DNA from 2 places in the Cellulosimicrobium funkei genome. Region 2 is predicted to be linked to the other one. Evidence: riboswitches for the same ligand, from Rfam matches in the RefSeq annotation. Region 2 holds a riboswitch; the other holds the start of a gene.
What was found. A riboswitch is a leader RNA that binds a small molecule or an ion and turns the genes downstream of it on or off. The one in region 2 is predicted to bind cyclic di-AMP.
Positions count from the first base shown of each region.

Region 1: it holds a riboswitch for cyclic di-AMP, as region 2 does, so the genes downstream of both, BXA05_RS09505 (C40 family peptidase) here and BXA05_RS16680 (C40 family peptidase) in region 2, are expected to answer to the same signal.

Region 1 covers NZ_FTMI01000003.1:304,710-309,140, forward strand. The annotation lists gene BXA05_RS09490 (hypothetical protein) at 1-16, shown strand, start outside; gene BXA05_RS09495 (DUF305 domain-containing protein) at 110-739, shown strand; gene BXA05_RS09500 (F510_1955 family glycosylhydrolase) at 822-1,763, shown strand; cyclic di-AMP (ydaO/yuaA leader) riboswitch at 1,859-1,980, shown strand; gene BXA05_RS09505 (C40 family peptidase) at 1,999-2,793, shown strand; gene BXA05_RS09510 (hypothetical protein) at 2,993-3,436, shown strand; gene BXA05_RS09515 (histidine phosphatase family protein) at 3,461-4,165, shown strand; gene BXA05_RS09520 (Rv2134c family protein) at 4,230-4,431, shown strand, end outside.
Region 2 covers NZ_FTMI01000007.1:100,553-104,983, reverse strand. The annotation lists gene BXA05_RS16690 (ABC transporter permease) at 1-280, shown strand, start outside; gene BXA05_RS16685 (universal stress protein) at 329-1,276, opposite strand; gene BXA05_RS16680 (C40 family peptidase) at 1,464-2,276, opposite strand; cyclic di-AMP (ydaO/yuaA leader) riboswitch at 2,284-2,444, opposite strand; gene BXA05_RS16675 (iron-dependent transcriptional repressor DtxR) at 2,611-3,321, opposite strand; gene serC (phosphoserine transaminase) at 3,568-4,431, shown strand, end outside.

The DNA.
Region 1 (4,431 bases), on a different contig from region 2:
CATCTCTCGGACGTAGGAGCCGCACGCCGTCGACGCGCCCTGCGTCGACCGATACGCCCCGCACCGGGGCGCGTGTGGTTCCTGAGTACCGAGACGAGAGGTCTTTCCCATGAAGTTCAAGAGTGTGCTGGTGCCGGCGATCGCGCTGGTGACCGTCGCGAGCCTGGCGGCGTGCTCGACCGACGACGAGCCCGGGAGCGGGGCGGCGCCGTCGTCCGCCACGACCGGGGCCGAGGAGCAGGACGGCACGGCGGAGGGCGGCACGTTCAACGACCAGGACGTGATGTTCGCCCAGATGATGATCCCGCACCACGAGCAGGCGATCGAGATGTCCGACGTCATCCTGGCCAAGGAGGGCGTCGACCCTGAGGTCACGGACCTGGCGAACCAGATCAAGGACGCCCAGGGTCCGGAGATCGAGCAGCTGACCACGTGGCTCGAGGAGTGGGGCTCCCCGATGGAGGAGTTCGGCGCCATGGACCACGAGGCGATGGGCCACGGGTCCATGGACGGGATGATGAGCGAGGAGGACATGCAGGCCCTGGACGCCGCACAGGGCGCGGAGGCGGGGCAGCTGTTCCTCGAGCAGATGATCGTCCACCACGAGGGTGCCGTCGAGATGGCGCAGACCCAGGTCGACGAGGGCGAGAACGCGGACGCGGTCGCGATGGCGCAGGAGATCGTCGAGACCCAGCAGGCCGAGATCTCCACCATGGAAGACCTGCTCGCCTCGAGCTGATCCCGCCCCGCGGGGCGTGCGCGCTGTCGCACGCGTCTGACGTGCGCGCGCCCCGCGGGCCCAGGCCGAAGGACCCCACACCGTGCTCGACCCTGCCCTCACGAGGCGGGTGACCGGGTGGGCCGCAGCGGGATCCGTGCTGCTGCTGGCCGCCTGCACCCCGACTCCACCACCGACACCCGACGCGACGACGCTCGCGTCCCAGGACCTGCCCGACTTCGGGCACGTGCACGACGTCCAGGTCGTGCGCGACGACCACTCCCTCCTCATCGCCACCCACACCGGGGTCTGGACCCTCGGCGACCCGTTCCAGGACGACCCCGGGCCGGTCGAGCGGGTCGGCACGGGCCGCCAGGACACGATGGGCATGACCCTCGCCGTCGACGGCACCGTGTACGCCTCGGGCCACCCTGCGCCCGGGGAGCAGCCGGAGCTCGAGAAGCCCAACCTCGGGCTGATCCGCAGCACCGACGGCGCCGCGACGTGGGATCCCGTCTCCCTCACCGGGGAGGTCGACTTCCACGCCCTGAGCACCGCGAGCACCGGCGACGGCACCGTCCGCGTCGTCGGGCTGGACTCGGGGACCTCCACCGTGCTCGTCAGCGACGACTCGGGCGAGACGTGGTCGCGGGGCGCGACCGTGGAGGCCCGGGACCTGCACCTCCTGGATGCGGACCCGGACACGGTCGTCGCGACCACGCCCACCGGCCTGCAGCTCAGCCGCGACGCCGGCCGGAGCTTCGCCCCCGACCGGGCGGCGCCCGCCCTCGTGCTCGTCGACGACGAGCGGGGCGGAGCGCTGATCGGGATCGACGCCCGGGGCGTCGTCTGGACCGGCACGCCCGGCACCGAGAGCTGGGACAGCCACGGCACCGCGCCCGAGGGCGTGCAGGCCATGACCTACGTGCCCGACGACAGCCCCGGCAACCAGCCGTGGATCCTCGTCGCCACGGAGACCGGCCTGTTCACCAGCCGCGACCTCGGTGCGAGCTGGGACGCGGCGCTCGGCGCCGACCGCGGGTGAGACGTCGCCCGCAGCCTCATGCTCCTCGCGGAACGGTCCGCGAGGGATCCCGGAGGGTGCCGAGCCCCGTCAGCTCCGGGAGCACACCATCGACCACCACGACAGGGGCGGGGGAACCACTCAGGCGAGCACCGCGGTGCTCTCGGGGTGAAGCCGGGCCGCAACCACCGGTCCGGCCGGGTCACTCTCCGACCCGAACCCGACAGCTCACCCCGTAGGCACGAAGGAGACCACCATGAACGCAAGAAACGCGGGACGCCACCGTGCGTCCCACCGACCGATCACGCCGCTGACCTCGATAGCCCGCACGGCGCAGGAGGGGACGGCGAACGCCGCCCGCAAGGGCGTCCTCCTGGCCGCCGGGTCGGGGCTGCTGGTCTCGGGGTTCGCGGCGCCTGCCAGCGCCGCGCCGAGCACGGAGCCGCAGGCCGTGTCCGGGGTCGACCTCAGCGCGCTGACCGAGCAGGCCCGCCAGGCGCTCAGCGCCGCACCGGCGGTGACCGTCTCCGCCGACGCGTCGTTCGCGATCGAGCAGGCACCGGTGACCGTCACTCCCGCCCCGGAACCGGAGCCGGAACCCGAGCCGGAGCCGGAGCGTCAGGAGCGTCCGTCCCGGAGCGAGGAACGGACGAGCACCTCGGCGGAGCAAGGTGCCACGGAGGAGGCCTCGGCTCCCGTCGCGGTGCCGTCGTCGGCGGCGGGCTCGGCCGTGGTCAGCATCGCGGCGCGCTACCTCGGCGTGCCGTACCTGTGGGGCGGGACGACCCCGGACGGGTTCGACTGCTCCGGCTTCACGTCCTACGTCTACGCCCAGGTCGGCATCGACCTGCCCCGGACCTCGTCCCAGCAGCGGTACGCGGGGACGGTGATCTCCCGAGACCAGGCGCAACCCGGTGACCTGATCTGGAGCCCGGGGCACATCGGCATCTACGTCGGGGACAACCAGCAGATCGAGGCTCCGTCGCCGGGCAAGACCGTCCGGTACGGGGAGATCTGGCAGTCCAACCCCACCTTCATCCGGGTGGGCTGACCGCAGGAGGGCCCCACCCGGCGGGTGGGGCCCTCCCTCGGCCGATATACCCTTGTGGGGTATGGCTCGCGGGCGTCGGTCCCGTCGGCACGACAGGAAGAAGGACAGGCATGGCGTCCCGGGGACATCGCGGCGAGCACGGACCGACGGCGGTCCGCCACCAGGCCCGCCACCAGGTGCGGCACCAGGGCATCGACGCGTGACGGCGACGACCTCGACCGACGAGACGACCCCCACTGAAGAGCGGGGACGTCGTCCCCGCCCCGCGCGCACGGTGCCCGGCATCACGGCGTGCGGGCTGTGCGCGGGGGAGACGCTGGCCGCCACCGACACCCGTCCGGGCGGGCAGCTCGAGCGTCTGCGCCGGATCGCCGAGAGCGGGGACGCGCGCCTGACGGTCGTGGACTGCCTCGACGCGTGCGAGCGCGGGGACGTCGTCGTGGTGCGGCCGGTCCCCGCCGCACGCGCCGCCGGCCCCGCCTGGTTCGAGCAGCTGGCGGGCGACGAGCTCACCGCCGCCCTGCACTCGTGGATCCGCGCGGGCGGGCCGGGCCTGGCGCCCCTGCCCGACCAGCTGGCCCCGCGAGTGATCTCGGCCCAGGCCGAGGTACCACCGCCCCCGGACGTCGCCACCACAGGGTGAGGGTCCGTCACCTACGCTCGGGGCATGCCGACCGTCCTGCTCGTCCGTCATGGCCGCACCACCGCGAACGCGAGCGGCATCCTCGCCGGGCGGGCCGACGGCGTCGCGCTGGACGCCGTCGGGCGCGACCAGGCGGCCCGGGCGGCCGAGCGCGTCGCGGGCGTGCCGCTCGCGCGGGTCGTCACCAGCCCGCTGGAGCGGTGCCGGCAGACCGCGCGAGCCCTGCTCGACCACCAGGCGGACGACCCGGAGTCGTTGACCGAGCACGGGATCACCGAGTGCGACTACGGGCAGTGGCAGGGGCGTGCGCTGAAGGACCTCGCCCAGGAGCCGCTGTGGTCGGTCGTGCAGGCGCAGCCGTCGGCGGCCGTCTTCCCGGGCGGCGAGTCGATGGCCGCGATGCAGGCCCGGGGCGTCGAGGCGGTCCGGCGGCACGACGCTGAGGTCGCCGCCCGCCACGGTGCGGACGCGGTGTGGGCGGCGGTCTCGCACGGCGACGTCATCAAGTCCGTGCTCGCCGACGCGCTGGGGGTGCACCTGGACCTCTTCCAGCGCATCGTCGTCGGCCCGGCGTCGATCTCCGTCGTCCGGTACGGGCCGCACCGCCCGGAGGTCGTCGCCATGAACACCGACGCGGGCGACCTTTCCTGGCTGCGCAGCGCCGCGCCTGCCGGTGACGCGCCGGTGGGCGGGGGCGCCGGGCCGGGCCAGGCCGACGCCGCGCGGTAGCCGGGCCGACGTCCGACCCGTGGCCGTCCCGTGCGGACGGGCCGTGCGCTCGTAGAGTGAGGTCATGCCCACTCTCGTCCACGAGTACGACTGGCCGGACCGCGTCGTCGTGGGGACCGTCGGGTCGCCCGGCTCCCGCACGTTCTACCTGCAGGCGCGCGAAGGCACGCGGACGACGAGCGTCGCGCTCGAGAAGGAGCAGTCCGCCGTCCTGGCGGACACGATCCAGCGCCTGCTGGACGAGCTCATGGAGGAGCCCGACAACC
Region 2 (4,431 bases):
GCTCGTGCTGCGCTCCCCCAACGCCGTCATGGGCACGTCGATGCTCGTGCTCATGCCGCTCACGTTCGCGTCGAACATCTTCGTCGACCCGTCGACGATGCCCGTCGTGCTGCAGCGCTTCGTCGACGTCAACCCGGTCACGCACCTCGTCACCGCGGTGCGCGGGCTCATGGCGGGCGAGCCCGCGACGGAGGGGATCGTGTGGGTCCTCGTGGCGTCCGTCGTCCTCACCGCGATCCTCGCCCCGATCACCATGCGGCTATACCGCAACCGGAGCTGACCGCGCGCCGGGGCACCACGGGCCGTGGTGCCTCGGCGTGCCGGGGGCTCAGCCCTCCTGGGCCGCCGGCTCGTCGTCCTCGCACTTCTTGGTCACGACCATGACGGGGCACGCGGAGTGGTGCAGCACGGCCTGGCTCGTGGAGCCCAGCAGCAGGCCGCGGAACCCGCCCCGCCCGCGCGAGCCCACGACGATGAGGTCGGACGCCGTGGAGAACTCCGTGAGGAGCTCCGCACCCGTGCCGTCGAGCACGATGCGCTTGATCGTGAGCCCGGGGTGCTCCGCCTCGTGGCGGTCGATGATGACGTTCAGCCCCTCGGTGACGTCGGCCAGGACCTGCTCGTGGTCGATCGACGCGGGGAGCCACGCGAGGAGTCCCGCACCGGCGCCGACGGGGACGCCGGCGACCGCGACGAGCTCGGCGTCCCAGGCCCGGGCCTGACGGATCGCGTGCCGCAGCGCGATCTCGGCGGACGGCGACCCGTCCACCCCGACGACGATCCGGCGCAGGTCCCGCACCGGCGGCAGCTCCTGCGCGCCGCCCTCGTCGTCCTTCCCGCCCGCGCGATACGGCACGACGACCGTCGGGCAGTGCGCGTGCGCGGGCAGCGCGGAGGAGACGGTACCGAGCAGCCGCTCGGTGAAGCCGCCGCGCCCCCGCGTGCCGACGACGACGAGCGCGTGCTCGCGCGACATCTCGACGAGGACCCCCGCGGCGTCGCCGGTCGTGACGGTCGCCGTCGTGCGGACGCCGGCGCCCTCGGCGCGGGCGCGAGCCTCTTCCAGGACGGCGCGCGCGCCCTCCTGGATGGCCGAGTCGTCGAGGGCCGCGTAGCCGCCGTCGAGCGACGCCGCCGTGAACGACGGCAACGAGTAGGTGCACACGATGTGGAGGGGCCACCCCACGCGCAGCGCGTACGCCGCGGCCCAGTCCAGCGCGTGGAGGCTCGGCGCCGAGCCGTCGACACCGACGAGGACGGATTCCGTGCGGGTCATGAGCGACTCTCCTCTCGACGGCCCGGTGCCATCGGACGACCAACCTAGCCGAGACCAGGCCCGGCCGTCCGTCTGCCACGAGTCACGAACACGTCAAGAATGCCACGAACCCCGCCCGCTCGCGCAGAGTGCGAGCGGACGGGGTTCGTCCAGCCAGTGACCGCGGGGGTCCTGATCGGGTGAGCGATCAGGCCACGCGGATGAAGGTGGGGTTCGACTGCCAGATCTGGCGGAACTGGACCGACTTCCCGGGACGCGGGGCGTCGATCATCATGTTGTCGCCCGCGTAGATGGCGATGTGGCCCGGCGTCCAGATGAGGTCGCCCGGCTGCGCCTGGTCGCGCGACACCTTGGTGCCGACCGAACCCTGGGCGCCCGACGTGCGCGGCAGGTTGATGCCGACCTGCGCGTAGACATAGCTGGTGAAGCCCGAGCAGTCGAAGCCGTCGGGCGTGGTGCCGCCGTAGACGTACGGGACGCCCACGTAGCGGGCCGCGATCGAGACGATCGACGAGCCGTGCGCCGACGCGGGGGCGCCGACGGACGCCTCCTGCTGGGCCGAGGCCTGCGACTCGTCGGACGACGACGACTGCGTGGACTGGCGCTCCTGCGTGCGGCTCGTCTGCGTGGTGCGGACGGGCTCGGGCTCCGGCTCCGGCTCCGGCTCGGGGGCCGGGGTCACGGTGACCGGGGCCTCCTCGATGGTGAACGCCGCGTCGGCCGCGACGGTCACGGCCGGGGCGGCCTCGAGGGCCTGGCGGGCCTGCGCGGTGAGGGCGCTGAGGTCGACGGCGTTGAGCTTGCCGGACTCGTTGTCGACCGGGGCGGCCGTCGCGGGGGCGGCGGCGCCGATCATCGAGACGATGAGGCCGGAGGACGCGGCGACGACGGCGGTACGACGACCGACGCTCGACATCTGGTCCGATGCGGCCTGGGCGATGGTGCTGAGTGGCGTCACGGGACGCCGCGCCGCGCGGTGGCGGGCGCGAGTCGTGCTCACGGTCACTGTTGCCTCTCCTGGACGCCTGCGAGGTCAGCTGTCGGGTTCGGGTGGAAGAGTCACCCGGCCTGGCGGACCGGAGTCCGTCGGGCTTCACCCCAAGGGCGCTGTCTCCAGCACCCGGAAGTGGGTCCCCCGTCCCTGTCATCGGGTCGTCGTGGGCCTCTCGCGGTGACAGGGTTAGGCGTTCCGCGCGAGGTCTCCGCCAGATGGGTATCCCGACGGAGCAGGACGACCGTACAGGACCCCTCGGCAAAAGTCACGTTCCCATCACGACGGAACGCGGCCCCGCGCATCGCCGCAGGTCACGGCGTTTCCCCCGGTGAACGGGCGGCTATCCGCGGGCGACGAAGAGGTGGCGCGCGACGTCGTCGGGCAGGTCGAGGACGACCGGCGCACCCTCTCCCTGCACGGTGACCCCGCCGGCCGGTGCCGGTCGCACGACGAGCGTGCGGCGCGGCAGCACCCCGGCCTGGGCGAACCGCGCGAGGAGCTCGACGTCGACCTGGACCGGCTCGGCGATCCGCTGGAGCACGACGCGCACCTCGCCGCCGCCGAGGCCGTGCTGGGCGAGGTGGACGGGGAGCGACACGACGCCGTCGAGGAAGTCGACCTCCTCGAGCTGCTCCCCGAGCTCCGGCAGGCCCGGGATGGGGTTGCCGTACGGGTCGAAGTGCGGGTGGTCGAGCAGCCCGAGGAGCCGCTCCTCGACGAGCTCGCTCATCACGTGCTCCCAGCGGCACGCCTCGGTGTGCACGTACTCCCAGTCGAGCTTGATGACGTCCGTGAGGAGCCGCTCGGCGAGCCGGTGCTTGCGCATGACGCGCGTCGCCTTCTCGTGGCCCGCGGGCGTGAGCTCGAGGTGGCGGTCCCCCGTGACGACGACGAGCCCGTCGCGCTCCATGCGCGCGACCGTCTGCGACACCGTGGGCCCCGAGTGGCCGAGGCGCTCCGCGATGCGCGCGCGCAGCGGGACGATGCCCTCCTCCACGAGCTCGTAGATCGTCTTCAGATACATCTCGGTGGTATCGATCAGATCGGTCACGTCACGCTCCCAGTCGCTCGTCGGCTCGGGGCGCCCGGTCGTCGCTCCACGGGGCGCCTGCCCGCACCGGCGGGCCGCTGGGGGTCAGTCTATGGCGAGCCCGTGACCCGACCGCGGTGTCGTCCAGAGGCACCCGTGGTGCCTGGTGGCCCGCGCCTCCCCGCGGGCCCCGGCGCGGACCGTGCGGTGACGCACGGCCTGTGGACGAGGCTCCCGGGGCGCGCCGCGCGCGCGTAGGGTGACGCCGTGCCCGATCTCGCGAACACCTCGATCACGATCCCCTCGGACCTCCTGCCGGCCGACGGCCGCTTCGGGTCCGGGCCGTCCAAGGTCCGCGCCGCGCAGGTCCGGGCGCTGTCCGACGCCGGCACCTCGCTGCTGGGGACGTCCCACCGGCAGGCGCCCGTCCGGTCGCTCGTGCGCCGCACGCGCGAGGGCCTCGCCGCTCTGTTCGCGCTGCCCGACGGCTACGAGGTCGTGCTGGGCAACGGCGGCTCCACGACGTTCTGGGACGTCGCGACGGCGTGCCTCGTCCGCTCGAAGGCGCAGCACGCGGCGTTCGGCGAGTTCGGCGCGAAGTTCGCCGCCGCGACGACCGCAGCGCCGTTCCTCGCGCCGTCCCAGGTGATCTCGGCCCCCGCCGGGACCGTCGCGCTCCCGGAGCCCGCCGACGACGTCGACGTGCACGCGTGGCCGCACAACGAGACCTCGACCGGCGCGATGGCGCCCGTGCGCCGCGTCCCCGGCTCGCGCGAGCGCGGCGCGCTCACGCTCGTGGACGCCACGTCCGGCGCGGGCGCGATCCCCGTGGACGTCGCGGAGACCGACGTCTACTACTTCGCGCCGCAGAAGGTCTTCGGGTCGGACGGCGGCCTGTGGCTCGCGCTGTGCTCGCCCGACGCGCTCGCGCGCGCGGAGGAGGTCGAGAGCAGCGGCACCCGCTGGGTCCCGGAGTCGCTGTCGCTGCGCACGGCGGCGGCGAACTCGCGCCAGGACCAGACGCTCAACACGCCCGCGATCGCGACTCTCGTCATGCTCGCGGAGCAGGTGGAGTGGCTCCTGGGCAACGGGGGCCTGGAGTGGGCCGCCGCCCGGTCCGCCGAGTCGGCC